4 regions of the Lysinibacillus sp. G1-3 genome follow, and region 4 is predicted to be linked to each of the others. Evidence: riboswitches for the same ligand, from Rfam matches in the RefSeq annotation. Region 4 holds a riboswitch; each other region holds the start of a gene.
What was found. Region 4 has a riboswitch for cobalamin ahead of ACVYAD_RS24190 (FecCD family ABC transporter permease). Riboswitches for the same ligand answer to the same signal wherever they lie in the genome.
Positions count from the first base shown of each region.

Region 1 (7,906 bases), on a different contig from region 4:
AGATGGAGCAAGCCATAGATCAAATTCTCTTGAAAATCTCTTACGTGGATCGGATTCCGACAGAGGAATTGATACATGCGTTATTTACAGTTGTTCGTGATTTTGGTCTTGCTTTCTATCCCGCAGTAGGTTTAGCACTGCGTTCCTTAGTAACACTGGATGGCACACTACGGGTAATTGACCCAAGCTTTGATATTTTTACGGAAGCGAAAGATTTTTCATCCGCATATATGCGGGCATCCTTCCTGAAGCCATTTAAAGAACCGATGGCAACAAAGGAACGTTTACAAGAAGAATTATCCATGCTTATTCCGACATTGCGCAAAATGCCAAGAAGAGTCGACCAGCTTATTCAACGTGTAGAAAGTGGGAAAATTATCTTACATCACGATGTTTTTTCAGATGAGGATAATGCTCGTTTTATTACCAATCTGTTTTCCCGTTTCGTCTTACTTCTCGTTGGTATTACCTTTGGCATTATTTCAGTAGCACTTTTAGCCATTTCACAATTTATTCATGACACGTATGCGATCTATTTAAATACAGCAGCATACTTAGGGTTATTTCTATGTGCCATTCTGTTAGTACGGCTTTCTATCCAAGCGCTTCGTGCCATGAAGCAATAGAAGCGCCAACTTGGAGAGAAATCAATCTTTGTTTATGGTTACACATTATTTGTAGGTAGGGGAAAATGTTCCCTTACCTTTTTTTATGTTAAAAATGTTTTCTAGAAATATTACAAAAACATTACAAAACAGAGAGTAGGACTAAGGGTAAAGTAGTCAAAAACGTTGATATGTAGAATAAAACGTAATTTTGTAGAATTTATCGGGATTTAAGTAAATATTACAAGAATGTTGCGAGTTTTACTAAACCATTAAAAAGGCGCGAAATAGTATAAAAGTTATGCTAATAGTGCTAAACTTTAAAAGGCTAATAAAATATAAGAAAAAATAAAAGAAATCGTTCCAATGAGTACATTAAAATTCTACGAACGAAATTGACTAGTGAAGGGAAAGAATAACGTGGGTAAGCGCAATAAATGGCGTAAGTCGATGGTGCTAGCATTAGCATTAGCGGGCGGCTTATTATTTAATACAGTTCAACCAACTCAAGTGCACGCAGAAGAAACATCTCAACAAATGATTGATAAGAAAGCTAAAATAGATACAGAGGTTAAAAAGCTACACGAAGAGCTAAAAAACCTACAAAAAGAGATCGATGAAAAAGTAAAAGTATTTAACAAAGTACAGGCGGACATTAAAGAAGTTGATGCAAATATTGTAGACACTAAAAAACGTATTGAGCAACGTTCAGCGATTTTAAGTGACCGTATGGCTGCATATCAAGCTCAAGATAATACTGTAGGTATTTATTTAAACGCTGTTCTTGAATCAAAAAGTTTTGCAGATTTAATGGACCGTGTCGTAGCGGTAAAAACATTAATGGATGCTGACCAAGAATTAGTAGATCAACAAGAAGCAGATAAGGCTAGCTTAGAGAAACAAAAAACAACATTAGATGAAAAACAAAAAGAGCTTCAAAAGCAATTCCAAGAGCTTCAACAGAAGGAAAGCGAAATGGAAGTGAAAAAAGCTGAAAATGAAGCAAAATCTCTTGCATTAAAAGCACAAATTGCAACGAAACAAGAAGAAGAGCGTTTAGAAGCAGAACGTAAAGCAGCAGAGGAAGAGGCAGCTCGTTTACGTGCACTTCAAGCAGCTACTCCAGTTGTACAAGCAACAAACACTAGCACTAACACTAACGATAATAGCAATAGCAATGCTAATAATAGTGGCAAAGCTAACAATGAAAAATCTTCACAAAATGTGGTTGTTGGTTCAGGAGCAGGCACTGCATCTTCAGGTGATGCTATTTCAGTTGCGAAACAATTCCTAGGTCGTAGCTATGTTTGGGGCGGTAGTAACCCATCGACAGGATTTGACTGTTCAGGTCTTGTACAATGGTCTTACAAACAAGCAGGCGTATCTTTACCACGTACAGCATCACAACAATATTTAGCAACACAACGTATTTCAGCAAGTGAAGCACGTGTAGGTGACCTAGTATTCTTCAGCTATGGTTCGGGTATAGCGCATGTAGGTATTTACTTAGGGAACAACACAATGATTGATGCTCAAAATAAAGGTGTTGTCATTGAATCACTTGATTGGTGGAATCAATATTTAGTAGGCTTCGGTCGTATTTAATAAGCCGTACTATTATATAGACGATTTAAATAGCGAAAAGGTTATCTTTGTAAAAGAAATTACAAAGATAACCTTTTTTCATTATTTGGCGGTACTGGAAATTATCAACTGTTTAAACTATAGTTAAGATTCTACGATTAAACCTATTAGGCAAACATATAATGTTATTCATTAATTTAGGCTCGACTACTCGGTCAATAATGAGTAAAATAACTTTTGTAATGAATAAATTTACATAGGTAGATATTTTTACAACTATAGCCCCAGTTATAAAAATGATAATACAGCCGAAAAAAGAATTAGCATCAATTTTTTGTTATTACGTATTTTGCTTGGACTCAATCGAAGGCTAATAAGTGAGATAACTCCAATGATAATCCTAACGAGTATTCCTCTATCTTCATATAGCTAAAAGAAAAGATTCTTGCATAATGAATGTCATTTCTGATAATTTTGAAATATACAATCGGGGATTTTGCTCTGAAATTACAATTATATGAGGCTTTTATTTTGTAGTAGCAAAGTAACGCATGATGGTAAATGAGATAACACTTACAAGTACACTATTTTTTACGTTCTGAAACAATAAAGGTAGGGATGAATCATGGAAAAAGAGATTTTGCAACTTTTTAGTAATTTAACAGAGCGTGACCGTGATATTCAATACAAATCATACGAAGAATTAATGAAAATTATGCAGGAACCAGTTGATTGGACCTATTCAGTTTGGGAACAACTAGTTCAAACTCTTACATACAAAAATGGACATATACGTGCAAGTGCTGCACAATTTTTATGCGCACTGGCAGCAAAAAGTGATCCTGAAGAAAGAGTATTAGAGGACTTCTTAAAGATTTGGGCAGTAACGTATGATGAAGAAACAGTCACTGTGAGGCATACTTTACAGGCGATTTGGAAAATAGGCTTAGCGGGGCAGGTACAAAGAGATTTAGTCGTATCATATTTGGCTAAAAGATATCAAACATGCTTAGACGAAAAGCACCCGACATTAATACGCTATGATATTATTGTATCCTTTAAAAAGCTATTCGATGCAACAAATGACCCAAAACTACTAAAAATTGCACAGCGTTTAATTGAGGAAGAGAAAGATGTTAAATCCAAAAAGAAATATAAAAATGCCATCCGATAAAAGTTAATGACTATTTTTTGCAAATTCTTTCATTATGAGAAATAGTTTTTATAACGTATAAAAAAATTAAATGCTTTAATTTATGAGGCATAATAAATATTTGCACGAGCAGGATGAATACCCAATGGGGCAGTGAATATATCCGCGTGCATACGGTAATACCTGCATGATTTTTATCCATCGTTGTTTATTCTAAAATTCCACAGCTATTTTTTCCTATCAATCTATGATAAACTGCATAACAAGTGAATAATTCTTGCAGAATAAAGGTGCTAAACTATAGCATAATCGGGAATTCGGTGAAAAACCGGAGCTGTTTCCGCAACTGTAAGTACAGAAGTCGTAAAAATATACCACTGTCGAATTATCCGATGGGAAGGTTTTTTATGAACGTAGTGAGCTGTACAAGCCAGGAGACCGACCTTTGTTTGAACGTATAGAAACTCTTCGGAAGCTAGGAGAATATGCGGCAAATACATAGGCTATGTCGTATTTATGCGACACTATTTATGCTATTTTTCGTTGTTTCCTTAGGAGTGGGAACAACGTTTTTTTATGCGCTTATAATTCACCTGGTGTAAGCCGAGGTGTTATTAAGGTAAGAATTTTTCATGAAGGAAAGCGGGGATTTATATTTGAAAAAAGATGCACGTTATTCTTGTTATCCATTTATGCGTGAAAAGGCATCTACAGTAGATTTTGAAATTCGAACGGATAGCCTAACAACACATATTGGTGTAGCATTGGCGGCGGTTAAAAAAGAAACGGTAGAGGTAGTAGCAGTTGATTTACTAGCCATTTTGCCAATGGCTTACCATGTAAATGGCTCGGTTCGAGGTAAATTAGCTGTAACCGAAGATGATTTGACTCGGCTTAGTGATCGCTATGATTTCTATGTTAGTCATGTTAAAGAGGAAATACAAAACTTTGTATTACCTCAAGGAACAGATGCAGCTTCTGTATTACATTTATGTCGTAGTGAAGCGAAAAAATCATACCGTGTTTTGCACAAAGTATCTGAAGAACGCGAAGTACCAGCTATTCTCTTTGATTATTTAGGATTGCTAGCCAATGTATTTTTTGTAATGGCTGTCTATATGAATCAGCATGCTGGTATTGCTGAAATACCGTTTATTAGTAAGTCATACCCGATGAAAAAGAAAAAGGAGAATTAATGAAATGAAGAAAATGTTTAAGCTACAATGGCTTTCTGTGTTGATGTTGGCACTTGTATTAGTTGGCTGTGGCACGAAAGAAGATACAAATAAAGATGCTGTTTCTAAAGAAGATCAACAAGTTGAGAAAACTACTCGCTATAAAGTTAAGGATGACCGTGGTGTAGAAGTTGAGTTTAATGCAGTACCTAAAACTATTGTTTCATTACAACCGAGTAATACAGAGATTTTATTTGCTCTAGGTGTGGGTGATAAAATAGTTGGTGCGACTGTGTATGATACGTATCCAGAAGAAGCGCAAAAAATTGAGCGCGTCTCTAATTCTGAAATATTCAATAGTGAGCGTATTTTAGCGTTACAGCCAGATGTTGTTATTGCCTATACAACTGGATTAGATGCTGACAATTTAAATGCATTAAAAACTCTTGAAGATGCGGGTGTTAAAGTGTTTGCCATTCAGTCAGCTAAATCATTTGATGATGTTTATGGGGATATCGAACAAGTTGCAACGGTTATGGGCATCAAAGATAAAGGCGAAAAGTTAAATGAAGATATTAAAGCTAAAATTGCAGATGTCCAAGCGAAAGTTAAAGATGTGAAAGATCCAAAAAAAATCTACTTAGAAATTAGTCCAAAGCCAGATATATATACAGCTGGTTCTGGTACATTCCAACAAGAAATTTTAAATGTTGCAAATGTTAAAAACGTTTTTGATGACCTCCAAAGCTGGAAAAAGGTATCTGAGGAAGATGTCATTGCGAAAAACCCAGATGTCATTTTATCAACAGTAAACAAAAACTATGTGGAAAATCCAGAAGCAGAAATCCTTTCTCGTGATGGATGGAATTTAATCACGGCCATTCAAAATAAAGCGGTTTATTATATAGATAATGATATTTCAAGTCGTCCAGGTCCGCGTATTGGCGAAGCTGTTGAGTTAATCGCAAAAGCAGTATACCCTGAGTTATTTAAATAATTGATATTGAAAAATAGTGTTTTGAGCTGTCCTTTATCAAGGGCAGCTTTTTTGATGGATAAAAAGGATAACTGCTCGGCTTGGGTGGGAAAGAGAAAGAATAAAGTGGATAACTGCTCCGCATGGGTGGAAAAGAGAACGGGTAAAGTGGATAACTGCTCCGCTTGGGTGGAAAAGAGAACGGGTAAAGTGGATAACTGCTCCGCATGGGTGGAAAAGAGAACGGGTAAAGTGGATAACTGCTTCGCTTAGGTGGGAAAGAGAACGGGTAAAGTGGATAACTGCTCCGCTTGAGTGGAAAAGAGAACGGGTAAAGTGGATAACTGCTCCGCTTAGGTGGGAAAGAGAACGGGTGAAGTGGATAACTGTTCCGCTTGGTTGAGAAAGAGAAAGAATAAAGTGGATAACTGCTCTGCCCCAATAGAGAAACACCCCCAAATAAATCTCTCGTTGGTCTAAGAAGTATATGACATCCCCTAGTGCGAAAATTGGTATTATATCGAATTGTTCTATAAAATAGAGATAAGTATGCTTACTAACAGGGAGGGGTGTAGTCAGTGAAACAGTTTGATATGAATATTATTCCGTTTGAGGAAGTTTATAATTTTCGGGATATGGGTGGTTATAAGTCGAGAGATGGGCGTGCTGTTAAGAATGGTTTGATTTATCGCTCAGCAGCACTTGGTAAAATGACGAAATCAGATAAAGAGCGCTTTGAAACGTTAGGTGTGAAAACAATTTTTGATTATCGAGACAACCATGAGGCTCAAAATAATCCTAATCCGATATTCCCATATGCCAATTATATTCAAATACCAGCTAAAGGAAATCATGCTTTTGAGATGCCCACAAACGCTGGTGGGAAAGATTTTTATAAGGTTGTAAGCACGGAGATGTTTCGAGAATTTTATGCACAAATGCCTTTTAATAATGCATCGTTCAAAGAGTTAATAGCAACGATTCAACAACCTGGAAATTTAGGGCTTGTTCATCATTGTGCAGTCGGGAAGGATCGAACAGGTATTGGCAGTGCGCTTATTTTACTTGCTTTAGATGTCCCTGAGGAGACGATCATGGAGGATTATTTAGATACAAATGTACATTTACGTCCCTTAGTCGAACGAATGGCTCTAACAATTCAGCAAGATTATAGCGATCAAGAATTACAGCAATTTTATGCGTTAATGTCTGCCCGTGAAGACTATCTACAAGCAGCATTTGATGCAATGGATAACCGATATGGCTCTAAGACAGCTTTTTTAGAGCAAGAGTTTGGGTTAACAACTGAAAAACGTAAGCAATTGAAGGATTATTGTTTACTATGATAAGAAACCCTTTCACATAAAATTGTGAGAGGGATTTTTTGCGTATTGTATTATCTTTGCATAATCTTTTAACTCATATTGGCCAAAAAGCTTATGGAAGCATTATGCCAAGGTATAATTAGGTGTTTCATTATAAAAATTCTTTACAGCCTAAAAATCTATGATAAGATACTATATATTTTTAACTTATTTCAGCGGGTGTCCAAACACCCGCTGAAATAGAGGAACTCAGTCTAAGAGCGCCACGTCCTGTGGCATTACGGAAATGACCGACATCGTGTCGGCCCTCGTGTTGTTGCCGCTTCGCTTTCGCACAAAAAACACCTGCAGGCCTAAGCACAAAGCCATTCCGGACGAAATTATGCCGAGGCATAATTGATTGGGCAGTAATTTATCTGTATAGATGGTAAAGAAGGTAGTTGAAAGTTGGGCAGCCCGTAAAAATCTTTATGAAACGATTAGGAGAAGTGGAAAGTATTGGCAGATATATTAAAAGAAAGTGATATTAAAGAGACAGATAGGTTAAGTTTATTCCATTTAACATGGCCGATATTTTTAGAAGTATTTTTATTTATGTTAATGGGACTAGCCGATACTTTTATGCTCAGTGCTTTATCAGATAATGCTGTATCAGGAGTTGGTGCAGCCAATCAATATATTCATATTGCAATTTTAATACTTGAGGTAGTTGGTAATGGTGCTTCCATTGTTGTATCTCAATATTTAGGTTCAAGGCGATTTATTGAGGCTGCGAAGATTTCCGCTTTAGCAGTTACGATGAATTTGGTTGTTGGACTAATGATGAGTATCTTATTTTTCTTCTTTTCAAGTCATTTAATGACTATGATGAACTTGCAAGGGGAAGTGCTTAAATACGCTCAAAGCTACTTGGTAATCATCGGAAGCTTTATTTTCTTACAGGCTATTATAAATGCTTTAGCAGCAATTATCCGTGTACATGGATGGACAAAGCAAACGATGTATGTATCACTAGGTATGAATGTGCTACACGTTATCTTAAACTACGGTTTAATCTTTGGTAACTTAGGATTACCGGAGTTAGGTGT
Region 1 is NZ_JBWHYQ010000008.1:186,100-194,005, forward strand. It holds gene ACVYAD_RS10435 (ABC1 kinase family protein) at 1-626, shown strand, start outside; gene ACVYAD_RS10440 (C40 family peptidase) at 1,026-2,210, shown strand; gene ACVYAD_RS10445 (hypothetical protein) at 2,815-3,363, shown strand; cobalamin riboswitch at 3,614-3,803, shown strand; gene ACVYAD_RS10450 (hypothetical protein) at 3,999-4,538, shown strand; gene ACVYAD_RS10455 (ABC transporter substrate-binding protein) at 4,543-5,514, shown strand; gene ACVYAD_RS10460 (tyrosine-protein phosphatase) at 6,072-6,839, shown strand; gene ACVYAD_RS10465 (MATE family efflux transporter) at 7,326-7,906, shown strand, end outside.
Region 1: it holds a riboswitch for cobalamin, as region 4 does, so the genes downstream of both, ACVYAD_RS10450 (hypothetical protein) here and ACVYAD_RS24190 (FecCD family ABC transporter permease) in region 4, are expected to answer to the same signal.

Region 2 (7,906 bases), on a different contig from region 4:
CGGCATATAGCAGTTCAAGTGGTCGTGCGAAGGAAACGATGCAAATTCTTCTAGCTGATCGACAGCTTCCAGTCTATGATGAGGAAAATTTACGGGAGATTTTTTTAGGGGATTGGCAAGGGAAAAAAGTCAAGGACATCGTGATTGCTCATCCGGATTATGAATTATATACTGATTATCCTGGACAATTCGTTGCAACCCATACGGAAAGCTTTGGTATGGTAACTGAACGAGCGATGTTTACGTTAAAGAAAATAGCAGAAAAATATCCCGAGAATACTGTTTTAATTGTGTCACACGCGGTAACGATTAAGTGTATCATTAACGCTATTTTAGGGCGAAGGGTCGATCAGCTATGGACAGAGCCATTTATTAATGGTACAAGTGTAACGATTATTGAACAAGTCGATCAACAATGGCACGTTCAAGAGATCGGTAACATTCAACATTTACTATAGGAGGGGAAACCATTGCCACTGATTTTCATTACGGGGGGAGTACGCAGTGGTAAATCCCACTTTGCTGAAAAAGAGGCAGTTACTCACTATCAAACAGAGTCTATGCAAGCACAGCGGCTTATTTATATTGCTTCCGGCGTAGCGTTGGATCGTGAAATGGAGAAGCGGATCATTCGACATCAGGCAGACAGACAGGCGCAAAATATCGAGTGGCTGACGATAGAAGCACCTTATGAAATCGCAAATACTTTGCATAAACTGACTGATGGAGATATCGTGTTATGGGACTGTGTTACGACGTGGTTAACAAATGCGTTTTACGAAGGTTTTGACGCGGGAGCTCCCTGTGTGGAACAACCTGGATGTTTAGAAAAGAAACTTGAGGTTTTAAAAGAGGCGGTAGAGACGTTACTTGAGAAAAGGGTGACGTTTTTTATCGTCTCAAACGAATTATTTGATGAGCCACCCTATACGAACGAGGAAGTAGAGTTATACCGGCAAATGCTTGGGGAATTACATCAATGGTTCGTGTCTAAAGCGGATGAGGCGTATGAAATCAATTATGGTGTCGTTAAGAAATGGAAATAATGAATGATGCTTTGAAAATAAAAGAAGGTAGGCAAGACGATGAAAAATATCTGGCATAGCATACAACTTGCGTTTCAATTTTTTACAGTTTTGCCAGTACATAAAGAAATTCCTTTAACGAAGGCAACAATTACAGGGATGTTCGCCTTTTTGCCATGGATAGGGGCACTCATGGGTACGGCAGTGGCTGCGGTGATCTATGGTTTAACGGAATGGACGGCTAGTAGCGAGGTCTTACTTGCCTTTGTGATTATCGGATTATTTGCCATATTTACTGGTGGACTACATTTAGACGGTTTTATTGATATGGGGGATGCTTATTTTTCCTATCGAGATCGAGAGAAGCGGCTTGAAATTTTAGATGATCCACGTGTTGGTGCATTTGGTGTGCTTTCAGTGCTATTTTTAGTGCTTGGTAAATTTGTCATACTTCACGAATTATTCGTACAGCAAAAGTTTGAACTGTGGATGCTTGTATTTATTCCGTTATGTACACGAGTAGGTATGAGCTTTTATTTTATGTCGCTTAATTGCTCAAAGGAAAAGGGGCTTGCCTACTTTTTTAAAACACATATTAAGCCGGGTTTACTAATCTGCTGTATGCTTTTAACATTAGTTGTAGCATACAGTAGCTTGTTGTTTGTAACGGGCTTCACAATTGTTCCGTTCGTGTTGATGGCAGTACTAGCGATTGCTTTTTTAGTCTTTCGGCAATTTACAGTGCGTAACTTTGGCGGTGTTTCTGGGGATTTACTCGGTGCATCAATTGAAGGAATGGAGGTTGTACTGTGGGTGACGTTGTTACTGTGCGCTTAATGAGACATGCACCAACAAAGGAAAATTTAGAAAAGCGTTATATCGGCTGGACAGATTCTTCATTAGCTGATGCATCTTTAATCTCTATTGTTGATCAAGAGGTCACCAAGGTGTATGGGAGTGATTTACTACGCTGTAGGGAAACCGCTGTCCGATATTTTCCGAATGCAACTTACGTGTCTGATCGGAGATTTCGAGAGTCGAATTTCGGAGAATTTGAAGGGCTCACATATGAAGACTTACAATCAGATCATCGTTATTGTGCATGGTTAGATGATCCTGTAAAGTCTCCACCTCCAAGGGGAGAAGGCTTTGATATGTTTTGTGCACGTGTTTTGGCAGGGTTCACTGCATTACCAAAAGGGGAAGATGTGTATCATCTCGTTGTCCATGGCGGGGTTATTCGAGCGCTACTCGTAGCCTTTGCTCCAACTGAGCAACCTTTTTGGTCCTATCAAACACCGCATGATAAAATGTTTTCTTTAACGTTTTCAAGAAAGGCTTGGGAGGAGGGAGCAAGATGCATGTCTTTATCGGAGGAGCCTATAGTGGAAAAACCGACTATGTCATGAAATTACTTACAGGTCAAAACGTTGAGCTAGTGGATGGCACTCTACCTGATGGCGCTCCTACTTGTGATGTACTAGTAATTAAAAACATAGAGAAATGGCTCGTAACACAAGACCTTGAGGATGATGAACCTCTTGTCAGAACTATTTTGACAAGACTAAAGACCCTTGAAGAAAATTGTGCCTTGTATATAATTGTGACCGACATGGGGCGTGGTGTTGTGCCGATGGACAAACAGGCACGATTATTACGTGATACATGTGGGCGTTTGTACCAAGCATTGTTTGCTGAAGCCGAACAAGTCGTACGCATTTGGTACGGTATTGGGGAACAAATCAAATGATATAGTGACTTGCTTGCAGAGTTTGTAAAACACTTCACAAAAGTGGGATGACATTTGCAAAGTCGCATGCTTTGTATATAAGTTGATTGGAGTGGAGGCTGGTCGACTCCTTGGGGATCAGCGATATTGAGGAATGAAGGCTAAAACCATCACATCCTGTGATAACGCCTTCGTGACTAACATCATGCTGTTGCTGTCGCTGCGCTTTCGCACAATCAAAACCCCTCTGCTGTCGCTACGTTAGCACTACGATTTCGCGAAAAAACATCCTGTTGCCCCGACGCCCCCAGGAAGCTCTGCGCGAAAGCGAAGGGTCAGCGATAAAGCGCACAGCCGGAACGGAAATCAACCCCACGCTTTGAAAAAATTTAACGGAAAGAGGGAATGGAATGGATCGACAAAAATTGATGAAATTGACGCTCACTGCCATGGTAGCGGCAATTTGTGCAGTAGGTGCAGTCATTAAAATTCCAACATTTATTACAACTGCTGCGCTTGACTCTGCACCGGCATTTTTGAGCGTTGTATTTTTATCGCCAGTATTAGCTGGTGTTGCGGGAGTCATTGGGCATTTTATTTCAGCCCTAACTACTGGCTTTCCTTTTGGACCACTACATATAATTATCGCAGTGGAAATGTTTATCGTTGTATGGATCTTTGGGGTTATGCATAAAAAAGGCATGCATTTCTGGAAATGGCCTGTAGCACTTATTTTAAATGGTGTCGTGGCACCTATACCATTTTACTTTATTATTAGTCCGGCGTTTTACTGGACGTCATTGACTAGTCTTCCACTGGCAACACTCATTAATCTAGTGATCGTTGCGGTGGCGATGCCAGTTCTGTCGAAGGTGTTTGTGCGTAAGGAAGGTCGAGTACATTGAGAAATGCAATAAAAATAGGTGAGCTCATTGCGACAACCGATAATGCCGCTGCAATTGGCGAAAAGCTACAAGATGTTGTGTCTGCTCCAGATCAGCTTACAGCATATTTTACTGCACGTGTTACATTTTTAGAGCAGCTTGCTGCAAATGCTTTACCAAAGCATATTTTACTTGCTAATTTTTCAGGGGATGCTGCATGGTCTCGTTATGTTGCAGGCATTCACCAGGTTTTTGAGGAGGCTGGTCTTTTTTGTCCGCAAATAGACGGTAGTTCAGAGACTAATATGCCAACTTTACAATCAGGCTTGTCAATAACGATGCTTGGGGAGCAGCAGAAACGTACAGCAACTAAGCATGAGCAACTAAGTTGGTACACATATGGTTTACCACTTGTAGGAAATGAAATCCTTGCACAACCTGAAGATGTCGCACAGCTGCAACCTATTTTTCAAGCGTGGAAAGAGGGAATTGTGCAGCAAGTATGGCCAGTTGGATCAAAAGGTTTACAAGCAGAATTTAGCCGGCTTTTTGGCGAACGACAGGTCAAAAGTGCATTAGATATTGAGAAAACAGCTGGTCCATGTGCAGTAGTTTTACTAGGAATTAATCCAGAAAAAGAGCAGCTAGTACAAAAATATTTTCCTAGAAATTTTGAAAAACTACGTAAAACTGCATTGTAATCGGGCTTGCTTCGAGAAAAAGTAGCACTTTAAAAAATTCAAGGGGCAAAACGCCTATTGCAACTATAAACACTATATGTTAGATTTGTTTAGGAGTTAAAACACAATATATAGTATTTTGGACGAGCGGTACCAAATATGGTTTAAAAGGGAATTCGGAAAAGAGTCATCTTAGGCCGAAGCTGTCCCCGCAACTGTAAGTGCTGACAAATGATGAATAGGCCACTGTAAAGAACGGGAAGGCCATCATTTGGAGGAAGCATGAGCCAGGAGACCTGCCGATTTGTTCAAGACAGCAACACATTCTTCGGGGATTGAGAAGTGGAGGCGAGAGATTTGTCCACTTCTTAGTGTGCATGTCCTTCATTTCCATTTCCGATTTTACTGCGATCACGTAACCGATAAGTGTTGCGTGATCGCTTTTTGTGTTGCTGGAGAAAGAAAGGGAGAGAATGTATACATGACAATTCAAATCGAACAGCAAATTGCTAAGCTTAAGAAAAGTTATACGGAGGATGAACTCGAAAGTTTTGTAAGATTATCGGATCGATGGCTACGAAAAAACGACAATGCGACATTTGAAGCATGGGCGGATGCGATGATTTTACAAACGCTTAGCCTGATTGATGAGGAGGAGCCATACTGGACATTCGTCGCAGCTCAAATTTATTTAGAAAAACTATATGATCAATTTGCAATGCGCCGTGGCGTTTCAGTGCAAGATGTTTATAAATGTTTCCCGGAACAATTAGCACGCTATACAGAAGCTGGTTTGTATCATGAAAGTTTAACAACAAAATATAGTGAGCAGGATCTTCAAGAACTCGCTTCCTATTTAGAATCAAGTCAAGATGAATTGTTTACGTATATTGGCTTAAAAACATTAATGGACCGCTATGTAGTCCGTGATTACACGAAATCACCAGTAGAGCTACCACAGGAACGATGGATGGTCATTGCGATGACCCTTATGCAGGATGAAACAGAAAATCGTTTAGAAAAAGTACGTGAATCTTACTGGGCAATGAGTAATTTATATATGACAGTGGCAACACCTACATTATCGAATGCAGGTAAAACACATGGCCAGCTATCTAGTTGCTTTATCGATACAGTAGATGATAGTTTACAAAGTATTTATGACACGAATACAGATGTTGCAACATTATCGAAATACGGTGGTGGTATTGGTGTTTATATGGGCAAAATTCGTAGCCGTGGCTCATCAATTAAAGGCTTTAAAGGCGCATCTAGTGGTGTTTTACCATGGATTAAACAGCTTAATAATACGGCGGTTTCAGTCGATCAGCTAGGTCAACGACAAGGAGCTATTGCTGTTTATTTAGATGTTTGGCACAAAGACGTCTTTACGTTTTTAGATTTACGCTTAAACAATGGGGATGAGCGTTTACGTGCCCATGATATTTTCACAGGGCTATGCTTACCGGATTTATTTATGGAAACGGTTGAAGAGCGCGGGGAATGGCATTTATTTGATCCACATGAAGTACGAGAAGTTATGGGCTTTTCACTAGAGGATTTCTACGATGAGAAAAAAGGTGATGGCACTTTCCGTACTAAATATGCAGAATGTATTGCGAATCCATTATTAAGTCGTGAGGTCGTACCAGCTATTGATATTATGAAACGTATTATGCGCTCGCAGCTTGAAACAGGCGTGCCGTTTATGTTCTATCGAGATGAAGTAAATCGCATGAATCCGAATAAGCATGAGGGAATGGTTTATAGCTCGAACCTGTGCACAGAAATATTCCAAAACATGTCAGCGACTGAATTTGAGTCTATTACTCTAGAAGATGATGTCATCGTAACACGTCGCAAGCCTGGCGATTTCGTTGTATGTAACTTATCATCTATTAATTTAGGCAGAGCTGTACCGGCTGGAGTTTTAGAAAAATTAATTCCGATTCAAGTACGTATGTTAGATAATGTTATTGCGTTAAATACAATTCCAGTAAAACAAGCAGAGCGTACGAACTTACGCTACCGAGGCATTGGACTTGGAACATTTGGCTGGCATCATTTATTAGCATTGAAAGAAATTCAATGGGAGTCTGAGGAAGCTGTAGAATTTGCGGACAAGCTATATGAAGAAATTGCGTATTTAACGATTCGCGCTTCTAACGATTTGGCAAGTGAAAAAGGAGCCTACCCATTATTTGAAGGCTCAGATTGGCATACTGGTGCGTATTTTGAAAAACGTGGCTACGACAGCAATAAATGGAATGCGTTACGCGCCGCGGTTGCTGAAAAAGGAATGCGTAACGGCTATGTTATGGCGGTTGCACCGAACTCATCAACATCCATTTTAGCGGGTAGTACGGCTACGATTGATCCTATTTTCCAAAAGAGTTATTCAGAAGAGAAGAAGGATTACAAAATTCCAGTAACGGTACCGGATCTATCACCTGTGACAACTTGGTATTATAAATCTGCTTATTTCATCGATCAAAATTGGACAATCAAGCAAAATGCTGCTCGAGCACGTCATATCGACCAAGGCATTTCACTTAATTTATACGTTCAAAATACGATTAAGGCAAAAGATTTACTAGCATTGCATATGAATGCTTGGGCGAGCGGTGTGAAAACGACATATTATGTACGCTCAACGTCTGTAGAATTACTAGAATGTGAGTCTTGCGCGAGCTAGGAGGAAGTAACAATGACAACTATTACAAAACGACAAATTATGGATAAAGAAGCACCAAACCGTTCAACAGGTATTGTGAACGGACGCTCTTCTAACATTTTAAACTGGGACGATGTGCGTTTTAACTGGGCATATCCTAAATATAAAAAAATGCTAGGTAACTTCTGGACTCCGTTTGAAATTAATATGAGCAATGATGTTAAGCAGTTTCCACAGCTATCAGCTAATGAGCAGGAATCCTTTTTAAAAATCATTGGCTTACTAGCACTATTAGACAGTGTGCAAACTGATTTTGCAGGGAAAGTAGCGGATTATTTAACAGATTCAAGCTTAAATGCATTAATGATTATTTTAGCGCAACAAGAGGTAATTCATAATCACTCTTATTCTTATGTGCTATCAAGTATTGTGAACAAAGACGAGCAGGATCGTACGTTTGACTTTTGGCGTACAGAGCCAGTATTAGAGCGACGTAATGACTTCGTAATTAAAGGCTACCATGCATTTTCAGAGGAGCCATCTGTTGGAAATATGCTAGAAGCGATTGTCTATGATGTGATTTTAGAAGGTTTATTCTTCTATTCTGGCTTCGCTTTCTTCTATCATTTAGCACGCAATCAAAAAATGGTGGCATCGTCAACGATGATTAATTATATTAATCGCGATGAGCAGCTTCATGTCGATTTATTTGTGAAAATTTATCAGGAGCTTTTAGAGGAATATCCTGAATACGATACACCAGAACGAGCGGCTCGTGTACAGGAAATCTTCCGTGAAGCGGTACAGCTAGAAATCGATTGGGCTAATGAAGTGATTGGTGATAAAATTGAAGGCCTTGATGTGGAAGATGTGCATGATTATGTACACTTCTATGCGAACGTACGCTGTAATCA
Region 2 is NZ_JBWHYQ010000009.1:112,167-120,072, forward strand. It holds gene ACVYAD_RS11235 (histidine phosphatase family protein) at 1-458, shown strand, start outside; gene ACVYAD_RS11240 (bifunctional adenosylcobinamide kinase/adenosylcobinamide-phosphate guanylyltransferase) at 471-1,046, shown strand; gene cobS (adenosylcobinamide-GDP ribazoletransferase) at 1,086-1,862, shown strand; gene ACVYAD_RS11250 (histidine phosphatase family protein) at 1,835-2,434, shown strand; gene ACVYAD_RS11255 (bifunctional adenosylcobinamide kinase/adenosylcobinamide-phosphate guanylyltransferase) at 2,383-2,775, shown strand; gene ACVYAD_RS11260 (ECF transporter S component) at 3,165-3,659, shown strand; gene ACVYAD_RS11265 (hypothetical protein) at 3,656-4,339, shown strand; cobalamin riboswitch at 4,450-4,637, shown strand; gene ACVYAD_RS11270 (ribonucleoside-diphosphate reductase subunit alpha) at 4,800-7,013, shown strand; gene ACVYAD_RS11275 (ribonucleotide-diphosphate reductase subunit beta) at 7,026-7,906, shown strand, end outside.
Region 2: it holds a riboswitch for cobalamin, as region 4 does, so the genes downstream of both, ACVYAD_RS11270 (ribonucleoside-diphosphate reductase subunit alpha) here and ACVYAD_RS24190 (FecCD family ABC transporter permease) in region 4, are expected to answer to the same signal.

Region 3 (7,906 bases), on a different contig from region 4:
TGTGGAAAGCGTTAAACCGCCCTTAATGTGATGTATGGATGAATAGCAGCACGCCTCACATAAACGGTTGAAAAATGAATCATAACCTTTTTCCGCCATAATTTCACCGACTTGTGAAGCAGTGTTAGCCTCTCGTACCTCGGCTACGGTTTCTTCATCAGCCCCTATATCTACTGCTAATTGAGCTAAAAAATTAAAATCGATAGGAGCACTTTTGGAGTGCACCATCATGACACCTTGTGCCACTTTCGAGAATTTCCCCATCATCCCAACAAGCGATACTTTCTTCATACCAAGTCGCTTACAATGCTTTAATGTAAAGCCAACAAAATCGCCCATCTCAATGAACGCTTCCTCTGGCAAATCAGGGTATTGTGCCATTGCATACTTTTCACTGCGTCCACCTGTAGTGACAACTAAATGCTCACAACCAGCCTCTTTTGCAACACTAATCGCTTGGACGATACTGGCCATATACGCGGAACTCGAAAAAGGCACGACGGTTCCCCTTGTGCCTAAAATGGAGATGCCTCCAATAATACCAAGGCGCCCATTTAACGTTTTTTTAGCAATTTCCTCACCTTCAGGGACGGAAATAACTACGTTAACGCCTCGTTTAATTTGAAATTCATCGAGTACGCCTTGTACAGTACTATGAATCATCTTTCGTGGCACAGGATTGATGGCTGCTTCTCCAACAGGTACTGGTAAGCCGGGCTTTGTTACACGCCCGACACCAATTCCACCATCCAGATGAATGCCTGGTATATCTGACCAGCTTACTGTTCCAACAATGAGTGCTTTATGGGTTGCATCTGGGTCATCACCAGCATCCTTAATCGTTTCACAGCTAACAGCATCGCTCTGAAATGTACATTTTTCTATCGTAAAGGTCGCATCTCGCCCAATCGGTAAATGAATGGTACTAGTTTCTTGCTCTTCATTTGTAATTAAGGCAAGTAATGCAGCCTTCGTTACTGCAGTCGCACAGGATCCCGTTGTATAACCGTGACGCATGTCTTTAGGATCTTTTTTAGGCTTCCGCTCCATTATTTTTTCGCCTGTTCATCCGCTAAAAGTGAGACAGCATTCAATGCGGCAACCGTCACTGTACTACCGCCTTTTCGACCAACATTTGTAATGTACGGAATACCTTCTATTTTTAATAGCTCTTCCTTCGATTCAGCAGCAGAAACGAAGCCGACTGGCATTCCGACAATTAAATCTGGTTTCGCTAAACCTTCTTTAATTAAACGAATTAATTCAAGCAATGCTGTCGGCGCATTACCAATTGCGTAAATACCACCTTCATGTAATTTAGCAGCCTTTTGCATAGAGATAATCGCACGTGTTGTGTTTTGTTTTTTCGCTTCAATTGAAACGTCTTCATCTGCAATATAGCAGTGTAGATCGCCACCATGCTTTTGGAAGCGTTTTTTCCCTGAACCACTTTCAATCATTTGCACATCTGCAATGACATGACGACCTGCAAGAATTGATTTAATACCTGCTTCAATCGCTCCTGGTGTAATAATAACGCTACGTCCTAGTTCAAAGTCAGCAGAAGCGTGAATGATGCGGCGTACAATTTTCCACTCGTCTTCTGAGAAGTTATGCTCGCCCATTTCCTCTGCAATAATTGAGAAACTGTAATCGTAAATTTTATCTGGGTCTACTGTTAATGGTTTGAAATCTGTTTTAAAGTCCATCTGAATTGCCTCCTAAAGTGTGTTTTGTACAGCTTGTAATACATCTTCAAATGTAGAATATTGCTGTCCGTATTTGATATTTGGTCTTGCAATTAAAATCGTTTCAATGCCACATGCAAGGGCAGCGTCCAGCTTTTCATCCACCGAGCCAACCTTGCCGCTTTCTTTCGTAATCATCAATGTCACACCATATTGACGAAAAAGAGCTTCGTTTAATTCCTTTGAAAAAGGGCCTTGTATAGCAACAATATCTCTTTGTGCCACACCAAGTGCTTCACATTTTTCCATATTATCGAGTCGAGGAAGCATACGCGCAATCACTCGTGTATTTTCTAAGCCATGTAACACCTTTGTAAAAGTCGCTAGTGTTTTACTGCCCGTCGTTAGCATAATGACTCCACGTTTTTCCGCTGCTACATGGGCAGCTTCCTCATAATCCTTCACAACCGTAATTAGTGGATGGGCATAATGCTCATGAGCACGTTCATAGCGAATATACGGAACATTTGCTTTTTCAGCTGCTGCCATCGCATTTTTTGAAGCTTCTTCAGCAAATGGATGAGAGGCATCTACAACTAAACGGTATCCTTGCTCCGTAATAATCGTCGCCATTTCCTCAGCCGTTAATCGACCGATTAAATGTGATAGGCCCACTTCTGCAAGGCTTGAGGCTGCTGAATCAGTAACGACTGTTGCTGTCACAGCGTAACCTGCTGACTGTAATTCAAGTGCTAGATTCCTTGCATCGCTCGTCCCCGCTAACATGAATATCATTGCACCGGCTCCTCTTCATGATGACGATGTTCATGGTCGTGATCATGGTCATGATCGTGGTCATGATGGTGATGATGATGCGCATGTCCATGAACCGCCGCATAAGCACGATAATTTTCTAAATCTTGCATACCTGTTGATGTACCATTCACAGCTTGTTCAATTCGCTCTAATAACACATTTTGTAAACGATCATGATAGCCAAAATAATTGGCAATTTGAATATCACAGTCAGCATATTTTTCGTTAAATTGCTTACACATACCATTCATTCGTTCCATTAAGATACCAGTGAATAAAAAGTACGGTAGCATTATGATTTTTTTAGCACCAAGCTTCACACAGCGCTCAATTCCTTCTTCAACACGAGGATCTGTAACCCCCATAAATGCGCTTTCTACATATTGAACCGGGAGTTTCTCCCATAACAGGCGTGTAATTTTATAAAAATCACCATTTGCATATGGGTCGCTGCCGCCTCGTGCAATTAATAAAACCGCAGTATCCTTATGTTCTTCTTCAGCATTAAAGCCAATTTCTGCTAAACGATCTTCTAAAATCGCAAATATTTCTTCATGGATACCGATTGTTTGACCATATGTGAACGTAATATTTGGATAATGCTCACGCGCATGTTCGATTTCTGCTGGAATATGCATTTTTGAATGTCCAGCATGAAGAAGAATAATCGGAATAACATGCACCTCTGTAGCGCCCTTCTTCACACAATTCGTAATACCTTCTTCGATGTTCGGCGAGGCAAACTCTAAAAAACATGTTTCTACTAAAAAACGCTCATCAATACGAGGTTTCATTTGCTCGATAAACGTGCGTACCTCTTCATTTCCTGCTTCTAAACGGCTCCCGTGGCCGACAAATAAAATTGCTTTCATCTCATTACCCCTCACTAGTCGCCGCATGGAGCTGGCTCAACTTTTATTTTTGAAGACATATCCTGATACGTAAAATGTAGGATCTTTTTCACACGTTTGAAGTATTTAAACAAACGTTCATTTGGATGTGCATTTGCTTTATATTCTTCGATAATGTCGGTAATAAGCGGTATTAGCTGTTCAGGTTCTAATCCCTCAACAACAGGCTGAGCCGCATGTGCTGTCCGACCAACTGGCTTGGCACCAATAAAAACATCGAATTTACTTTTACGATAAACAATGCCAATATCATCAAATACGGCTCGATAACACGCCATACCACAGCCATTAAAACCAATATTCAATGTTTTCGGTAACGACATGCCACCAAGCTTTTCTTGAATCTCTTCCGCATATGGGATCGAATCGGTTTTTTCTCCGTAACAGAAATCACAAGCCTTTAACGAAAGCACGTCACCAATTGGTGTTAGTAAAAAGCCTACTTCGCGAAGCTTTGCTGTAATCTCTCCTGGCTCAGACGTAGGAATTTTTAAATGAATTTGGTGGTCTGGTGTATACTCCATCGTTCCTTCCTCACCAACTACTTCAGCTAAGGTCATCATTTGTTGAGGAGTAAAAAACTTATTGGCTACCCCAGGACTAACAGCTAATTCAAAAACCGATTCGATTTTTTGTTGAACGAGCTTAGATGTTACTTTCACAGCGCTAGTTCCCTTCACCTTTGCCAGAGCTGCTGTTGCCATTTCAAGGGATGACTTTTTAGGCTTTGGTTGTGGTGTTATAGCTAAACTGGGCTTTATACGATTGGCATTCGGATCTGTTGCAAAATCATTTCGCGCTGCCCCAGTTTCTTGATTCATTGCCCATGGTTCATTTTCTTCCTTTAGTCGTTGATGTGGTCGTAACGGCTGTTTTTCTTCTCCAAGTGTATATTTACGCTGATAACCACGTGGTGTAATCATTTTATTGTCATAGAAAAATGTTGTTGAATTCCCGATAATAACGGTTGTTAACATGCCGATATCATGTTCAAGCATTTCTGCTAAAGTCGTCATCGTAATTTCTTGACGGTCACGATACGCGCTTTTCACAAGTCCAACCGGTGTATCTGGCGAACGATATTCTAATAAAATTCGTTGAGCCTCTACAATTTGTCTCGTACGACGTCCACTTTTTGGGTTATAAAGCGCAATAACAAAATCCGCCATCGCCGCTGCTTCTACTCGCTTAGCAATTAAATTCCAAGGTGTTAAGTGGTCACTCAAACTAATTGTACAAGCGTCGTGCATAATAGGAGCACCTAGTAAACTTGCACACGAATTAATAGCAGAAATACCTGGAACAATTTCTACTTCGATACCAGTAGCTTCAGTCCATCCTAGCTCGATTAATACTTCATACACTAATCCAGCCATCCCATAAACACCGGCATCACCGCTGGAAATAACCGATACGATACTTCCAGCCTCTGCTTGACGTACCGCTTCCTGTGCACGTGAAACTTCCTCTGTCATACCAGTACTAATAATCGACTTTGCACTAACTAAATCTTGAATAAGCTCAACATAGGTTTTATAACCAATAATCATATGACTTTGTTGTAGTGCCTCTACAGCACGAGTCGTAATATGTTTAAAGTCTCCAGGGCCAAAGCCAACTACGAAAATCTTACCTTTTTGCGCCATTTTGTTACCCCTCTTTCACCTTTTCAATACCTTTAATGGCTGTTGTTTGTGCTGTACGCTGTAAAGATCCTTCACGTAAAGTAAAGACATGCTCATTATGTAAAGATTCATGATTTAAATCTTGTACGAGTGCCTTCGCATGCGATGTTGTCGGCACGCGGTACCAATTCCCTTGAGGATAAGCAATGACAACACAAGCATCTTTACACCTACCATTACAGCGAGTCCTTGTCGTATGTATTTCCTTATCAAGTTCCAGTAACTGTATTTCATCACGAATTGCCTGAGTAATGTCCTCAGCATCTTTTTTCATACAGCTACTACCATTGCATATAAAAAGATGTGTTTTCATCCCCTCTAAATTCCAAGTTGTCATAGTTTTTCTCCCCTCATTTGCTTTTAGGAAAAAGAAAAACCTTTACTCTAGACGAAGAGTAAAGGTTTAGTAGAAGCCAAATAAAAACGAATATATACAGGTACTCGCTCTCGCTTCAACTTCTCCCTCCGAAAAGTTTGCATGTATCATCACATAAGCAGGTTTCCTGACTTAAGCTTCCTTTTACTTTCGCGCCTTCCTAGTTTTCACTAGTGGCATCCGCGATTTCATCAGCTATTACAGTAGCGGGGGCTGTATCGGATTCTCACCGATTTCCCTATTATCTTGAAAATATTCAAGCACTTATGGATGTTTTATATGAAATTATTATTTTTTAAAAATTAAAAACTGTTTCTATCATAGCTTATTTTTTTAAAATTTCAATATTTCTTTCTAAATTTGTGACATTTCCAGTAATTTTTAAAAGAAAAATATGACATTCCTTTTCTATTTATCTAAATTTTCGACATAGACACTCAATTAAAAATTTTTTCTTAAAAAGTATAGCATATATATGGAAAATCATGTTACACTTTGTCGTGAAATCACAACTTCATCTTTTTTCGGTGCGAATTGTTCATCATTTCGCTTAAAAGGGAAGCCGGTTTAAGTCCGGCGCGGTCCCGCCACTGTACTAGGGAGTTTTATAGATAATGTCACTGTCCAAAGGATGGGAAGACCTATAAAACGTTGAACTAAAGCCAGGAGACCTGCCGAAAAATATGTGATCGTTTAAACCTACGAGGATAGGTGTGCGGCTGAGCAAATTAGAATTTTATTTGCATTTTTAGCTATGCACTTTTCCACAATTGGAGAAGTGCTTTTTTGATTTCATCGCATACTAATTCTAACTATTTTAATGTGAGGAGGAGAGGTTTTGAAATTCTCAGGTTGGAAGCTTAGTTATTTCTTATTGGCATTTTTATTCGTGCCAGATCGTGCATTTGCAATGCACATTATGGAGGGCTTTTTGCCAATTGAATGGGCAATTTTTTGGTGGGTCTTATCCATTCCATTTATTATTTTAGGATTACGTTCTATTCGTAAAACTATTGATGAAAATCCTGAAACAAAAATGATTTTAGGATTATCTGGTGCCTTTGCCTTTGTACTATCAGCTTTAAAAATCCCTTCTGTAACAGGTAGTTGTTCACATCCGACAGGGGTTGGACTTGGGACAGTTCTTTTTGGACCATTAGCGATGAGTGTTATCGGGACAATCGTATTATTATTCCAATCTTTACTTTTAGCACATGGTGGGTTGACAACTTTAGGTGCTAATGCCTTTTCTATGGCAATTGCTGGTCCTATTATTGCTTATTATGTTTTTAAGGGCTCTCAGAAAATGGGATTATCATTTTCAGTAGCTGTCTTTTTAGCAGCAATGCTTGGTGACTTAGGTACATATATTGTCACTTCTGTACAATTAGCTCTCGCCTTCCCTTCTGAGGTCGGAGGCTTTATAGCTTCATTTACAAAGTTTGCTAGTATTTTTGCGTTCACTCAAATTCCTCTTGCTGTTAGCGAGGGCATTTTAACAGTGATCGTTATGAACTTCTTAAAAAAATACAATGTGAGCGAATTAAAAGCTTTACGCGTTTTCTCGGCAAAGGAGGCTCACTAACATGAAAAAAAATTTACTGCTCTTAGCAATTGTTGTGTTGTTAGCAATCATCCCCCTCTTCATTCAAAAAGGCGCAGATTTTGAAGGTGCTGATGGCGAAGCGGAGGCAGCAATTGGTGAAATAGATGCTAACTACGAGCCTTGGTTTGAAAGCTTATGGGAGCCACCAAGTGGTGAAATAGAAAGCTTATTATTCGCACTCCAAGCTGCTATTGGAGCCGGATTTATTGGCTATTTCATCGGCTTAATGCGTGGTAAACATAAAGAGGGTTAAGCGATGTTACTCATTGATAAGTATGCTTATATGAATAAACTAGCGTCTGTTCATCCGCTAGAAAAAATGACGTTTTCCCTTGGACTGCTTTTATTGTCGCTTATCATGAGAGATGAACGAATCTCACTCATTACATTTATTGTGATGAGTGCTTTTATCATTGTAGGTGCAAAAATCCCAGCTAAATATTACGCAAAATTACTATTGCTACCCGGATTTTTTTTACTTTCGAGTTTAGCATCCATTTTAATTTCTATAGCGCCAGCAACAAGCACGTTACCTCCAACTATTTGGTCAATTTCTATTCATCATTGGACAATATTTGTTGGCAGTGTGAGCTTAGTGACAGCGCAACAGCTTTTTTTCATCGTACTTGGCAGTATAAGCTGTTTGTATTTTTTAATTCTTACGACATCAGTCCAATCTATTTGTTATGTCCTACGACAATGGCGACTGCCTACTCTATTCGTAGAGCTAGTAGAACTAACGTATCGTTTTATTTTTATCTTTTTAGATAGTATGCAAAAAATTCATCTTGCTCAGCAGGCTCGTCTAGGATATAGCTCCCCTA
Region 3 is NZ_JBWHYQ010000006.1:105,581-113,486, reverse strand. It holds gene ACVYAD_RS07760 (cobalt-precorrin-5B (C(1))-methyltransferase) at 1-1,050, opposite strand, end outside; gene ACVYAD_RS07755 (precorrin-8X methylmutase) at 1,050-1,709, opposite strand; gene cobK (precorrin-6A reductase) at 1,722-2,483, opposite strand; gene ACVYAD_RS07745 (sirohydrochlorin chelatase) at 2,480-3,376, opposite strand; gene cobJ (precorrin-3B C(17)-methyltransferase) at 3,391-5,061, opposite strand; gene ACVYAD_RS07735 ((2Fe-2S) ferredoxin domain-containing protein) at 5,066-5,437, opposite strand; cobalamin riboswitch at 5,577-5,758, opposite strand; cobalamin riboswitch at 5,985-6,169, shown strand; gene ACVYAD_RS07730 (energy-coupling factor ABC transporter permease) at 6,315-7,061, shown strand; gene ACVYAD_RS07725 (energy-coupling factor ABC transporter substrate-binding protein) at 7,063-7,335, shown strand; gene cbiQ (cobalt ECF transporter T component CbiQ) at 7,339-7,906, shown strand, end outside.
Region 3: it holds a riboswitch for cobalamin, as region 4 does, so the genes downstream of both, ACVYAD_RS07735 ((2Fe-2S) ferredoxin domain-containing protein) here and ACVYAD_RS24190 (FecCD family ABC transporter permease) in region 4, are expected to answer to the same signal.

Region 4 (7,906 bases):
AGCTCCTCAACTTTTTACATCATGCACTCGGTTTACGTCACGCCTAAGTGACGTTCTCTTTTACACTAAAAATGACTGATTGTCAGTCATAATCATGGATAAATGAAAGGAATAACTATGCAAAAAGATTGGGTTTATGTTGGATTAACTAGTTTGTTTGAATTGTTTTGGATATTTGGTTTTAATGTTGCCGGTGCTTGGTGGCATTGGATTATTATTGTTTCCTTAATTGCGTTGGATTTTCATTTCTTATCGAAGGCTTGTGAAAACTTACCTACTGGCACAGTTTATGCGACTTTTGCAGGGGTCGGTGCAATTGGTACTACATTAATGGACATTTTTATTTTCGATGGTGAGTTTAATACGATAAAAGGAATTTTCATGTTTATTTTAGTATTAGGTGTTATTGGTCTTAATTTAGCTGATAACCCTTCAAAAGATTATGATGAAAAGAAAGGAGCTAATGCATAATGGGCTGGTTACTTGTTTTATTAGCCGCAATTTCAGAAATTATCGGTGTTGTAGGTTTACGCTTTTATAGTCAGAACAAAACTATACGTAATTTATTAATATATGCGGGCGGCTTTGGTATGTCCTTTGTGCTTTTATATACCTCCTTTAACTATCTACAGTTAAGCATTGCCTATGTAGTGTGGATTGGTATTGGTACAGTTGGGGCTGTTCTCGTGAATATTATATTCTTCGGTGAATCTAAAAACCTGACTCGAATTATTAGTATCATCGCCATTATCATCGGTGTGGCAGGCTTAAAAGCAGTATCTTAATTTGTCTTCAATTCTAAGTAAGTAAATGTGTCCTAAAGCTTATGGCCCTTTGGCAAAGCGAGGGGTTGATTTCCGTTCCGACTAGGTGCTTTGTTGCTGCCGCTACGCTTTCGCACAGTTAAAACATTTGTTGCTGGCGCTTCGCTTTCGCACAGAGCAGAGCTTCCTGGGGGCGTCGGGCCAACAGATGTTTTTTGCGCGAAAGCGTAGTGCTAACGTAGCGACAGCGGCACGATGTTGGTCAAGAAGGCGTTATCACAGGATGTGATGCTCTTAGCCTTCGTTCCACTATCGCTGATCCCCAATGAGTCGCCCAGTCGAAACGAAGATCAACCACAATTTTTAGAGATAAAAAGAAACCTCAGCATTGTTTATCTGTGCGACAGCAACAACAAATCTTTCACTTTTCTATATACATTTTCACTTTCAAATCTCTCCATAACAATATGTATCAATCATTTAACTTCCTTCGTGAATTGCTCTGGGATATACGTTAAATATGGCTTACCTGTCAGTGGATGTGTTTGAATATCGGCATAAACCCCAAATACATCTTGTAATAATGTCGGTGTAAGTACTTCTTCTGGCGTGCCAAAACAAACAATTCGACCTTGCTGTAAAACATAAATTTGATCGCAATACATAGCCGCAATGTTTAAATCATGGATTGCAGCAACAACTGTTAATTGTAAGGTTTGGATTAGATCCATAAGCTGCAATTGATGCTGAATATCTAGATGATTTGTTGGCTCATCTAAAATAAGCACTTGTGCTTGCTGAGCAAGGGCACGAGCAACCATCACACGCTTTTTTTCGCCACCCGAAAGAGAGCTATAGCTACGTTTCTCTAAATGAGCGATACCCGTTTGCTTCAGTGCATCCTTTACGATTTGAAAATCTTGCTCTTGATCAAACTCCAATAGTTTTTTATGGGGTGTTCTCCCCATACTCACTAAATCATGCACTGTAAAATCAAATAAGACCGGTGTTTCTTGACTCACAACTGCTAGATTTTTAGCTATGTTTTTACTCGATTGCTTTAGAATATCTTGTTCATTTAATAACACTGTTCCACTTTCTGGTTTTAATAAACGGTACAAATTCTTTAATAGCGTTGACTTCCCACTACCATTAGGACCGATCAACCCAACAAATTGCTTGTCCTTTATTTGAACATTTACTTCATGTAATATGCGTTCATCAGAAATGGAGAATGATATTTGTTTCGCTTCTAATGTCATATTTTTTTAATCTCCTTCACCGAAAGAATAATTGTTACGACGTAGCAGCCAAATGAAAAATGGACCTCCGCAAAAAGCCGTGATAATTCCTATCGGCATTTCCTCAGGGGCAATTAATATTCGAGCAAGTGCATCTGCCCAAACTAAGAATATCCCCCCTAATAATGCGCTAATCGGTATGACATACTTATGATTTGAACCTACAATTAGCCGTACAATATGTGGAATGATTAAACCAACAAATCCAATTGAGCCACTTACAGCAACCAACACACCCGTTAATAACGATACTAATAAAATAAGCTGTATTCGAAATTGTTGTAAGTTAACCCCTAATGTAACTGCGGCTTCTTCTCCAAGAAGTAATAAATTTAAGCTGCGATAGTTGAGCCATAACAAGGCAAATACTACAATAAAAATGACTGCAGGAATTACAAGAATACTCCATTTCGCCCCTGCTAGGCTTCCTAGCATCCAAAACATGACTGCCTTCATTCCCCCCTCTTGCTTCGACAACATTAAGATAAAATTTGAAATAGCAGATAAAATAAATGACACCGCCATCCCTGAAAGCAAAAGTCGAAAGACGGATACTCTACCGCCAACATGCGATAAGAAGAAAACTAACCCCATTGCTGTGAGAGAGCCTAAAAAAGCCGATACGGAAAGAGCATAAACGCCCAGAAATGAAAAGGCACCTAAAATGATGACAGCTGTGGCACCAACCGTCGCTCCAGAAGAAATCCCTAAAATATATGGTTCTGCAATTGAATTACGAACGAGCGCCTGAATAGCTGCTCCTGCAATTGCCAAGCCTGCTCCGACGATAGCAGCGAGTAATACACGCGGAGCCCTTATTTGCCAAATGATAATTTCCTGTGAGCGACTCCAATCTTGTTCGATTGAGCTTTGAATAATAGGGATTTTAGAAAGGATAACCTTCCATACATAAAGTGGCGTAACGGAAACCGATCCAACCATAATTGCAATTGTCATTGAAATAATAAGTAGTAGTAGAAGGGGCATCGAAAGTAACATAAATTTTCTATTCATCTTTTTATTAACTCCTAATCATTAAACATTAATTTCATCTAGCCGTAATTGTAGCTGATACTCTGCTAATATTTGCAGTACGAAGATAAATGAAAGAAAAAAGGGTATTCCATGCAAATGCGCATGGAAATACCCTAGAATCAATTATGCTTGGCATAATCGCGTCTTTCAGCGTGTATTTGGACACCTGCTGAAAGAAATTAAACAATGTTAGATTTTCTTCTACTATTGTCCGTAATCGCTTTCATCCTCGTGGGCATTACAGGAATAACTAAATGGCAGGTCTCCTGGCTTCGAATCAATGTATCTATGATTGCCTTCCCATTCTAGAACAGTGGCTAAATCATCATAGAACTCCTCGTTACAGTTGCGGGACAGCGTCGGATTTGCACCGATTTCCCTTTTAAGTGACACATTGTATAAGATGTCACACCATTAGTATCGAATGATTTAAAATTATGACAATTCTATCATATATTTCAATAGTTAGTCTATACTATCAATCATTTATCAAGTTAAGAAACACCTTTACGTTAACCTAAAGCGATAATAAAGTTGACACAAAAACTTTATTTTCTTACACTATTATTATCAACATTACTTTTCAGAGGTGAAATAATGACAACCATTGTGGAACATACACATCAAAAATTAAGAACAGTAGATATTGCATACATTGGACTTTTTTCAACATTAATGATGATAGGAGCTAATATTACGTCCATTGTGCCTTTCATGGTTGTTGGCGGAGTACCGATCACATTGCAAACGTTTTTTGCTATTTTAGCGGGACTTATTCTCGGTAGTAGAAAAGGGGCACTCGCTTGTACTGTTTATATGTGCATCGGTTTAGCAGGAGCACCTGTATTTGCACGATTCAGCGGAGGCTTTGGACAAATTTTAAGTCCTACATTTGGTTTCATTGTCTCGTTTATATTAGCAGCATTTGTCGCAGGGCTTATTGTAGAACGCATTGGAACGAAGAAAAGCTATGTAGTTGCTGCATTAGTTGCAACTGCTATTAATTATTTATTAGGGACAAATTGGATGTACTTTGCCTATAAGCTATGGGCTAGTGCGCCTGATGCTTTCACGTATAAAATAGCATGGCTTTGGATGATGCCTCCTTTGCCAAAGGATATTATTTTAGCTATATTCGCGGGTATTTTTGCATACCGTCTTCAAAAGGTATTGAAAATAATTCCAATCAAATAAAGGTTCATCACCAAAACGTGGGTTGATTTCCGTTCCGACTTATATATAAGGCAAAGAGTGTCGGGGCTTTAACCTCTAAACCCAAAAAATATTATAAAACCTAAAAATGTCCCATCAGTATTTTACATACTAATGGGACATTCTATTGTTAAACGTATGTTTTCATCCAGTTTAAGAAGTTATCAATAACTACATCTAGGAATTTGATAGTACCCTCATCTGTTAAATGGCCTTCAGCATCAAATTTAGTGTGTACTGCGCCAATATAAACATCATTACCACTAAGTAATGGTGAATTTACTCCAGGTGAGAATAAAATATCTCTTAAGTGTAATTGTGCTTTAACAGTACCTAAGTTACCCATTGATGCACCCATCATGAATGATGGCTTACCAATCATTACTTTATCAACGCGAGATAACCAATCGATGGCGTTAACCATAACACCTGGCACTGTACCATTATATTCTGGAGTCAGCCAAAGAACGGCATCCGCCTCTTTTACTTGTGCTTTAAAATCTAATACTGTTTGCGGTGCTTCATTTTCGATATCTTGGTTATACATTGGTAGGTCTTTTAAGCTTAATACTTCAAGATCCAATTTCTCCGCATAACGCTTTTGAATAAATTTCGCTAACTGCAGATTATAAGATTCTTTACGGATACTACCTACGATTGCTACTACTTTCACAATATTTCCTCCTAAATGTGCATTAAATTTATTTTTTGTAAAGCACTTTTATTTTATACCGACCTAATAATAGGTTGCAAATTCCTCAACTGGTTTACGATAACCACGCAAGCGGCGACTACTTTCTTTTTCCTTACCAATTGTAATCATTAGCGCAATTTCTTGTGTTTCTGGGACATTAAAAAGGGCTCTCATTTGTTGCTGATCAAAGCCGATCATTGGACATGTATCCCATCCACGATTTTTGGCTGCCAACATAAATAACATAGCTGAAAGTGAAGCGTTACGAATAGCCTCCTCTTTCTTAAACTCCTCGCCGCGCTCATTATAAAATTTTGTATTTTCTTCAACAAGATTTTCTAACTCACAAGCATTAATAATGCCTAAGTCTACCATCCCTTGACTAAGGTTAGCAGTATTTTTATAGGCTTCTTTATCTCCTAAAACAAGTATAACCGCCGAGGCTGAGTGCACTTTATATTGCCCGTATGCTGCTTCTCTTACTTTTTCTTTTTTTTCTTCATCTAAGACAACGATGTAATTAGCATGCTGTAAATTAAAAGCAGATGGAGCAAGTTTGACATCCTCCAAAATAGGACGTATATCTTCTTCGCTCATCTTAATACCCTCTATAAAATTATTCGCAGAACGACGCTTATCTATTACCTTTGCAAATTCCATCCAATTGACCTCCAATCATTTTCTTTTAAAAATATGTAATTTCCATTCAGCGAGACTTGTGTTTCTCTACTGAATGGAATGAAAAGTATTACTCTTATTCTTTATCGAACGTAATCGTACTTCTTACAGTGTCAATAGGACGAACAAGCTCTTCAATTTGTGCACGCTTTAGCTCTAAAAACGGTGGCAACGATAATTTTTCACCTAATGTTTCATAAGGCTCGTCCCCCATAAATCCTGGGCCATCAGTAGCTAGCTCAAATAAAATTTGTGGTGCAACTCGTGCATAAAGGGATTCAAAGAAGTGACGGTTTACATAACCCGAAGTATGGAAGCCAAAGCTTTCAAATCGTTCAGTCCATTCATCTAATACAGCGCGATCCTCTACGCGGAATGCTGCATGATGTACTGTACCGAAGCCTTGACGAGCTACTGGTAAAACTGCGTTAAACTCTACAATGATTTGTGCACCGTTTCCGCCTTCACCAACCTCAAATAAATGGAAATCCCCTTCCTCTGCAATTTCTGTAAAGAGCATCACTTTTTCGAGCACCTCTTTGAAATATTTTAAATTAGCAACTCTTACAAAAACTGGACCTAAGCCTGTAATTGCGTATTCTAGAGGAATCGGTCCATCTTGCCATGGAGTGCCTGATGCAACACCTGTATTGTTTTCATCAGAAATAAGTTGATATTGCTGATCATCAAAATCTACGAATGATAAATTTTTCTTGCCAAATTGCTCTTGTATACCTGTATGTTTAACATTTAATCGATCAAAACGTTTTACCCAATAGTCCAATGCCACATCTGTAGGCACGCGGAATGAAGTTTTGGAAATTTCATTCGTTCCATGCACACCTTTTGGGATGTTTGGGAAATCAAAAAATGTCATATCAGTACCAGCACTACCTTTATCATCCGCAAAGAATAAATGATATGTTTGGATATCATCCTGATTTACTGTTTTTTTCACTAATCGCATCCCTAATACATAAGTAAAGAATTTATAATTCTCTTCCGCACTACTTGTAATAGCAGTAACGTGGTGAATTCCTTTTAAATGGTTCATTTTATGTTCCTCCTATTTATCTCGATTTCGAGATATATACGTAAATTTTTTTTATTTTTCAACTGCGTTTAAACCAACCTTTTTTAAAGACAGGATCATTGTGTCCATCTCCTGTTGATCTAATACTTCAAAAATCTCATTAATTTTTTGTTCATGCTTTGGAAATATTTCTTCCATCAACGTTTGTCCTTCATATGTTAATAAAACATATGTGACACGACGATCCTTTGGGCAAGCACGTCGATACACAAAACTTTTTTGTTCGAGCTTATCAATAACATACGTAATACTACTGCTTGCAATTAAAATTTTCTTTCCAATCACTTGAATTGGTTGCTCACCATGGTGATATAAAAACTCAAGTACTGAAAATTCGGTTTGATTTAAATCGTATTGAAGTAAATCTCTCTTTGTTGCATCCTGAATCGTTTGATACGCCCGGAACAAGACCGTAAAAGCTTTTAAATTACGATTGTTTTCCTTCATACGACTCCCTCTTCCCATTTACTTTGAATTCATTTATCTTTAATTCGAGACAATAATAACATATAAAATAATTAACGGCAATCCTTTTGTTTTTCTGTAATCATCAATTATACCTCGTCATATTTGTAACTGCCGTTTCGCTTTCGGTACAGAAAACACTTGCACCTGTCGCTTCGCTTTCGGTACAGAAAACACTTGCTGAAAGAAGTTAAAAGGGTATCCCCTAAAATAGGAGATACCCTTTCATGTATCGATTATTGATTAATAGTAGTAACGGCGGCCGTTATTTTCCTCATTAATAGCCTTTGCTAGACGAACTGTAGATATTGCCAAATCTGCATACGTCACTTTCCCAGTAGCATTGAATTTATTTTGCTGTCCATCAATTAGACCCATCGCACTTGCTAAAGCAATATAACCTGCGTATTCCTGTTTAATTGAGCTTGCATCAGCAAAGTTTAATTTGTAAATGTCACCATGCTTAGCAGCACTCTCTAAATTTAGTACACGTACTAACCATTCTGCAAGCTCTTGACGAGTCAATTCTTTATCTACTGCAAATTGATCCGCAGGTTGTATAATACCTATGCCTACAGCTTGTTCAACGGTTCCGTATAATGGATGCTTTTTGTCAATATTTTTAAAGGATTGCTTCTCGTCTTCTCTTCCATACGTACCAAAA
Region 4 is NZ_JBWHYQ010000033.1:7,386-15,291, forward strand. It holds gene ACVYAD_RS24170 (TetR/AcrR family transcriptional regulator) at 1-47, shown strand, start outside; gene ACVYAD_RS24175 (DMT family transporter) at 118-471, shown strand; gene ACVYAD_RS24180 (DMT family transporter) at 471-785, shown strand; gene ACVYAD_RS24185 (heme ABC transporter ATP-binding protein) at 1,241-2,026, opposite strand; gene ACVYAD_RS24190 (FecCD family ABC transporter permease) at 2,033-3,079, opposite strand; cobalamin riboswitch at 3,340-3,531, opposite strand; gene ACVYAD_RS24195 (biotin transporter BioY) at 3,698-4,294, shown strand; gene ACVYAD_RS24200 (NADPH-dependent FMN reductase) at 4,443-4,985, opposite strand; gene ACVYAD_RS24205 (nitroreductase family protein) at 5,049-5,666, opposite strand; gene ACVYAD_RS24210 (ring-cleaving dioxygenase) at 5,761-6,738, opposite strand; gene ACVYAD_RS24215 (MarR family winged helix-turn-helix transcriptional regulator) at 6,790-7,224, opposite strand; gene ACVYAD_RS24220 (YcdB/YcdC domain-containing protein) at 7,486-7,906, opposite strand, start outside.